Sphaerisporangium krabiense: one gene and its partner. The protein of the gene in region 2 binds, or shares a complex with, the protein of the main gene of each other region. Links are inferred from orthologs where the notes say so. Each region holds a gene or a part of one and is shown on either strand. Other genes may lie near its edges.

Region 1 (2,897 bases), 5.2 Mb from region 2 along the record:
GTCGCTCTTGCTCTGGCCGAGGATCTCGTCGTCGGAGGTGAGGCCCAGGAAGGCGATGAACAACGCCAGGACGAGGGCGATGACGCCGTCGGCGTTCTTGCCCACCCACGCGACGAACTTCCCCATGCGTCCCACAGCGTTACCGCGCCCGCCCTCGACGATCAGTCAGCCCCCGCCGTCATATCCCCGCCGTCATGGTAACGAGAAGGCAAAACCTGGGCCAGTGCCGCGCGGGACGGCACCTGTTCACGCCGCGTTCCCCACGGCCTCACGCGGTCCCGCCCCGGCGCCGTCCGGCGGGCGGGCGGAAATGTCGGTGGCCCGGCGTAGGTTATGGAGGTGTGAGGCCGGTAACTGATTTGCAGCGCAAGGTGGCGCCCTTCGAGGTCGTCACCGACATGTCCCCGTCCGGTGACCAGCCGACGGCCATCGCCGAGCTGGAGCGCCGCGTGAAGGGCGGAGAGAAGGACAACGTCCTGCTCGGCGCCACGGGCACCGGCAAGACGGCGACCGTGGCCTGGCTCATCGAGCGGTTGCAGCGCCCGGCTCTGGTGATGCAGCCCAACAAGACCCTCGCCGCCCAGTTCGCCAACGAGCTGCGCGAGATGCTGCCCAACAACGCCGTCGAGTACTTCGTCTCCTACTACGACTACTACCAGCCCGAGGCGTACGTCCCGCAGACCGACACCTACATCGAGAAGGACTCCTCGATCAACGACGAGGTCGACCGTCTGCGCCACTCGGCGACCAACTCGCTGCTCACCCGCCGCGACACCGTCGTGGTCGCCTCCGTCTCGTGCATCTACGGCCTCGGCACCCCGCAGGAATACGTCGACCGCATGGTCCGCCTCAAGGTCGGCCAGGAGATCGAGCGCGACCGGCTCCTGCGCCGCCTCGTCGACATGCAGTACTCCCGCAACGATCTCGCGTTCACCCGCGGCACCTTCCGCGTGCGCGGCGACACGATCGAGGTCATCCCGCAGTACGAGGAGCTCGCCGTCCGCATCGAGATGTTCGGCGACGAGATCGAGAAGCTCGCCACCCTGCATCCCCTCACCGGCGAGGTCATCACCGAGGACGCCGAGCTGTACATCTTCCCGGCCTCCCACTACGTCGCCGGCCCCGAGCGCATGGAGCGCGCGATCCGCGACATCGAGGCCGAGCTCGGCGCCACCCTGGCCCGCATGGAGAAGCAGGGCAAGCTGCTGGAGGCCCAGCGGCTGCGCATGCGCACCACCTACGACATCGAGATGATGCGCCAGGTCGGCACCTGCTCCGGCATCGAGAACTACTCGCGCCACATCGACGGCCGCGAGGCCGGTTCCGCGCCCAACACCCTGCTCGACTACTTCCCCGAGGACTTCCTGCTCGTCCTGGACGAGTCCCACCAGACCGTCCCCCAGATCGGCGCGATGTACGAGGGCGACGCCTCGCGTAAGCGCACGCTGGTCGAGCACGGCTTCCGCCTGCCCTCCGCCATGGACAACCGGCCGCTCAAGTGGGAGGAGTTCCTCGACCGCATCGGCCAGACCGTCTACCTCTCGGCGACCCCCGGGCCCTACGAGCTGGGCCGGGCCAAGGGCGAGGTGGTCGAGCAGGTCATCCGCCCGACCGGCCTGGTCGACCCCGAGGTCGTCGTCAAGCCGACCAAGGGGCAGATCGACGACCTGGTCCACGAGATCCGCGAGCGTGCGGAGAAGGACGAGCGCGTCCTGGTGACCACCCTCACCAAGAAGATGGCGGAGGATCTCACCGACTACCTGCTGGAGCTCGGCATCCGCGTCCGCTACCTTCACAGCGAGGTCGACACGCTGCGCCGCATCGAGCTGCTCCGCGAGCTGCGCATGGGCGAGTTCGACGTCCTGGTCGGCATCAACCTGCTCCGCGAGGGCCTCGACCTGCCCGAGGTGTCGCTGGTGGCCATCCTCGACGCCGACAAGGAGGGCTTCCTGCGCAGCGAGACCTCCCTGATCCAGACCATCGGCCGCGCGGCCCGCAACGTCTCCGGCCAGGTCCACATGTACGCCGACCGCGTCACCCCGTCCATGGAGCGCGCGATCGACGAGACCAACCGCCGCAGGACCAAGCAGGTCGCGTACAACGAGGCCAACGGCATCGATCCCCAGCCGCTGCGCAAGAAGATCGCCGACATCCTCGACTCGCTGGCCAGGGAGGACGCCGACACCGACCGCCTGCTCGGCGCCGGCCGCCAGCAGAGCCGCGGCAAGGCGCCGGTCCCCGGCATGGCCGCCGCCCGCCAGGCCGGCCAGCACGCCAAGGCCATCGCGGGCGAGATGCCCCGCGCCCAGCTCGAGTCGCTGGTCCAGTCGCTCACCGAACAGATGCACACCGCCGCCGCCGACCTCCAGTTCGAGGTCGCCGCCCGCCTCCGCGACGAGATCAAGGAACTCAAGAGAGAACTCAGAGACATGCAGGAGGCCGGCGTCCACTAGCCCACCGGCCGGACATCTCCACCGCCCCGTCCGGCTGGAGCCGTCCACAATGCCTCTCCCTGCATTGTCGAGCTGCCCCTTTTCCGCGGCGTGGTCGGCGCGTCGGCTTCGGTGTCATGGGGAAGTAGGGGACGTCGCACGTTCTCGGTGACGTCGCCGGGCGTTAGGGTGGAGATCACGCGGCGGAAGAAGCGCCGGTTCGTCGGAGATGTGGTCGCCGGCCGATGCGCGGGGTCATGGGCGGCGGTCACCGGCGGGCATGCGGAAAAGTCCGGCGGGGATCAATGGCGGCCCCACGCCGGGCGGAGCCGCACGCACGTCCCCTGTACGCCTTCCGGCGGACTGCGGGCCCCCAGGTCGATCGGTACTGGCCGGAGCCGACCAGTGGCCGTCGGCCGGCGCCGATCAGTGAAGATCGGCCCAGGTCAACCAGTGCCGACCAGG
Region 2 (3,791 bases):
AGCTCGCGATCGAAGCCTCCGGCGTCGCCGTCGGTGACGATGCAGTACACGACCCGGATTCCCTTGTCGGTGAGCATCGCCACGGTCCCGGCCGCGCCGAAGTCCACGTCGTCGGGGTGCGCGGTCACCACCAGAACGGTGCTCACGTCGGCGTCGTCAAGTGGGGTCACGCTGTTCCTCCTCGGTTCACTGCGCCATGAACAAACCACGGCAACTTGATATTTCCAGTGACTTGCCGGAGTGCTGAGCCGATCGGCCGCATCGGGCGCGGAAACAGGGGCGGGATGGGGGGCGAAGAGGCGTCCACTGTCGGTGAGTCGCCATAATCTAGGGGGGTGTCCACCCGTGCCGCGAATCCCGCCGTTGACCATCCCCTGCTGGACGGGCTCAACCCGCAGCAGCGCGACGCCGTCGTCCACGAGGGAAGCCCCCTCCTGATCGTCGCGGGGGCCGGCTCGGGCAAGACGCGGGTGCTCACCCACCGCATCGCCTACCTGCTGTCCGAGCGGCACGTCCAGCCGCAGGAAGTCCTGGCGATCACCTTCACCAACAAGGCCGCCAAAGAGATGAAGGAGCGGGTGGACCGCCTCATCGGCCCCCGGTCCAGGGCCATGTGGGTGATGACCTTCCACAGCGCCTGCGTCCGCATCCTGCGCCGCGAGGCCAAGCGGCTGGGCTTCTCCTCCAGCTTCTCGATCTACGACCAGGCCGACTCCCAGCGCCTGATGGCGATGGTCTGCCGCGAGCTGGAGCTCGATCCCAAGCGCTACCCGCCGCGCTCGTTCTCCGCGCAGGTCAGCAACCTCAAGAACGAGCTGATCGACTACGACACCGCCAAGGACAAGGCGCAGACCCACCTGGAGCGCACGCTGGCCCAGGCGTACGCCACCTACCAGCGACGGCTGACCGAGGCCGACGCGATGGACTTCGACGACCTGATCATGTTGACGGTCACGTTGTTCCAGCTCTTCCCGGACGTCGCCGAGCACTACCGCCGCCGCTTCCGCCACGTCATGGTCGACGAGTACCAGGACACCAACCACGCCCAGTACATGCTGATCAGAGAGCTGGTCGGCCTGCCCGAGCGCCTCACCGTGGACGGCGAGCCGGTGGCGGAGGGCGGGGGAGTGGAGCCCGCCGAGCTGTGCGTGGTGGGCGACGCCGACCAGTCGATCTACGCCTTCCGCGGCGCGACGATCCGCAACATCCTGGAGTTCGAGCGCGACTACCCGCAGGCGCGCACGATCCTGCTGGAGCAGAACTACCGCTCCACCCAGACGATCCTGTCCGCGGCCAACGCCGTGATCTCGCGCAACGAGAGCCGCAAGCCCAAGAACCTCTGGTCCGACCAGGGCGCGGGGCCCAAGATCATCGGTTATGTGGCCGACAACGAGCACGACGAGGCCATGTTCGTCGCCCAGGAGGTCGACCGCCTCGCCGACGACGAGGACGTCACGCCCGGCCAGGTCGCCGTCTTCTACCGCACCAACGCCGCCTCCCGCGTCTTCGAAGAGATCTTCATCCGCACCGGCCTGCCGTACAAGGTCGTCGGCGGCGTGCGGTTCTACGAGCGCCGCGAGGTCCGCGACCTGCTGGCCTACCTGCGGGTGCTGGCCAACCCCAACGACACCGTCTCGCTGCGCCGCGTCATCAACGTCCCGAAGCGCGGCATCGGCGAGCGCGCCGAGGCCATGGTCGAGGCGTTCGCCACCCGCGAGCGCGTCAGCTTCTGGGAGGGCCTGCGCCGGGCGGAGGAGGCGCCGGGGCTGGCCACGCGCTCCCTCAACGCCATCAAGGAGTTCGTCGCCCTGCTGGAAGATCTGCGGGGCAAGGAGCTGAAGCTGTCCGAGCTGGCCGAAGAGGTCCTGGCGAGCACCGGCTACCGCACCGAGCTGGAGACCTCCGGCGACCCGCAGGACGAGAGCCGGCTGGAGAACCTCAACGAGCTGATCTCCGTGGCCCAGGAGTTCGAGGAGGCCAACCCCGAGGGCACGCTCGTGGACTTCCTGGAGCAGGTCTCCCTGGTCGCCGACGCCGACCAGATCCCCGAGGGGGAGGACCACCAGGGCGTCGTCACGCTGATGACGTTGCACACCGCCAAGGGCCTGGAGTTCCCGGTCGTGTTCCTCACCGGCCTGGAGGACGGCGTCTTCCCCCACATGAGGTCCCTCGGCGAGCCGCGCGAGCTGGAGGAGGAACGCCGCCTCGCCTACGTCGGCATCACCCGCGCCCAGCAGCGGCTGTACGTGTCGCGCGCGGCCGTGCGCAGCTCGTGGGGGTCCCCCGCGTTCAACCCGGCGTCCCGCTTCCTGGCCGAGGTGCCGTCCGACCTGCTCGACTGGCGTAGCGACCCGCAGAAGTCGGCGTGGACGGCGGCGACCGTCCGCGAGACGCGCGCCCCCGCGGCCACGTCGTCGCGCGGCGGCGGGCGGTCGATCCCGAACCTCAGCCCGGGCGACCGTGTCACGCACGACGCCTTCGGGCTCGGCACCGTGGTCACGGTCGAGGGCGTCGCGGAGAAGGCCAAGGTGAAGATCGACTTCGGCTCCGGCGGCGAGAAGACCCTGCTGCTGGCGTACGCCCCGATCGAGAAGCTCTAGCCGCCGCGTACGGCGCGGTGAGTGCCGAGGGCCCGGCGAGCGTGCCTCGCCGGGCCCTCGGGGCGCCGCCGTCACGGACGGCGGCGGGGGGTGGTCAGCCGTGGCGGGCCGCCCGGCCGGTGATGGTGGTGATGAGGTCGGGCCGTGCCTCGGGCAGGTCCTCGTCATCGTTCAGGTCCTTCATGTCGATGACCTGGTCGGCCGGCGGGGCCTGGATGGTCACCTTCCCGCCCCAGGCGGTGTAGCGGGCGTCGACCACGACCCGCAGACCGGCGAGCGAGGACTTCTGTCCCAAAGCCAGGTCCGACGCGAACCGCCGGGGGAGCTGGTCGCCGCCGACCCACAGCTTCCACGGCAGCGCGGTGTCCTTCTCCTTGTCGTCGAGCAGCACCGGGATGGTGCCCGACGGCGCGGCCTTGGCCAGCTCGCCCAGCGTGATGCTGCCGCGCAGCAGGGTGGTCCTGGTGCCGCCGACCACGCCGCCCGGCGTCCTGCTCTTCGTGTGCGTGATCAGCGCCTTGAGGGTTTGGGGCTGCAGCACGTCCAGCAGCAGGGGGTTTCGCGGCAGGCCGGGCGTTCTCACCCAGGTCTTGCCCGCGGGCAGCGCCTCGTCAAAGGGCGAGCTCTTGTAGTACACCTTGCCGCCGATCGCGATGAGGCGACCGGACTGCGTCTCCTTGCCGTTGCTGACCCGCACCTTGGTGTCGGAGGCGTCCGGGCCTGACGTCCCGAACCGGACGACGCCCGTCTCCCGGTAGCGCAGGGCGGCCCTGCCGAGCCGGAGGTCGGTGCGCTCGTCGATGCGCACGGTGGTGCGCTTGGCCAGCTGCTGCCGCAGGGCGTCGAGCGGGCTGGTCGTGGCGGGCTTGGGGGCGGCGTGCGCGGTGGCCGACGCGGCGAGAGCCAGCGCGGGGGCGACCAGCGCGGTCGCGGTCAGGGCGATCAATCGCCTCATCTAGGGGTTCCTCCCATGGTGTGACCCTCCTGCGATCGAGGGTCCCGGCTTCCTTGCCGTGCAAGATCAGCTTGATATCACGGATTGCCAGGTGGAGAGGGCCTTTGGTGCAAATACCAGCCGCCGCCCGATATATCGGCATACGTGGTGTCGGTGCTCATGCGGTACGCGACCCTCCGTCACCGTCCCGTGCGGCCCGGGACGGCCCGGTGCGGCCCGGCGGCGGGCGCCGTCGC

What was found. Proteins that work in one complex are often made in the same cells at the same time.
Region 1: the proteins of pcrA (region 2) and uvrB are in contact, whole or in part, in a crystal structure (PDB 7EGT), measured with the Thermus thermophilus proteins. The link is inferred for Sphaerisporangium krabiense from one-to-one orthologs. Residues at the interface, in WP_096412145.1 of Thermus thermophilus: His654, Arg656, Phe657, Gln666, Asp668, Glu669, Lys680, Arg681, Leu682, Ser683, Lys685, Tyr686, Ala687; in WP_096411307.1 of Thermus thermophilus: Glu23, Leu25, Arg26, Asp27, Gly28, Glu29, Arg30, Phe31, Arg55, Glu326, Asp327, Phe328, Glu379, Ser382, Gln383, His398, Gly400, Arg401.

Annotation. Positions count from the first base shown.
Region 1 is NZ_JACHBR010000001.1:5,849,264-5,852,160, forward strand. It holds uvrB (excinuclease ABC subunit UvrB), read left to right. Parts: upstream 1-341; coding sequence 342-2,453; downstream 2,454-2,897. Other genes in the region: BJ981_RS25570 (hypothetical protein), read right to left, coding at 1-126. UniProt on the Escherichia coli protein: The UvrABC repair system catalyzes the recognition and processing of DNA lesions. A damage recognition complex composed of 2 UvrA and 2 UvrB subunits scans DNA for abnormalities.
Region 2 is NZ_JACHBR010000001.1:660,144-663,934, reverse strand. Bases 1-2,987 are described here. They hold pcrA (DNA helicase PcrA), read left to right. Parts: upstream 1-374; coding sequence 375-2,600; downstream 2,601-2,987. Other genes in these bases: BJ981_RS02720 (hypothetical protein), read right to left, coding at 2,695-2,987; BJ981_RS02730 (PIG-L deacetylase family protein), read right to left, coding at 1-170. Also shown: more of BJ981_RS02720, read right to left, coding at 2,988-3,555. UniProt on the Escherichia coli protein: A helicase with DNA-dependent ATPase activity. Unwinds DNA duplexes with 3'-5' polarity. Translocates on single-stranded DNA with 3'-5' polarity. Initiates unwinding more efficiently from a nicked substrate than double-stranded DNA.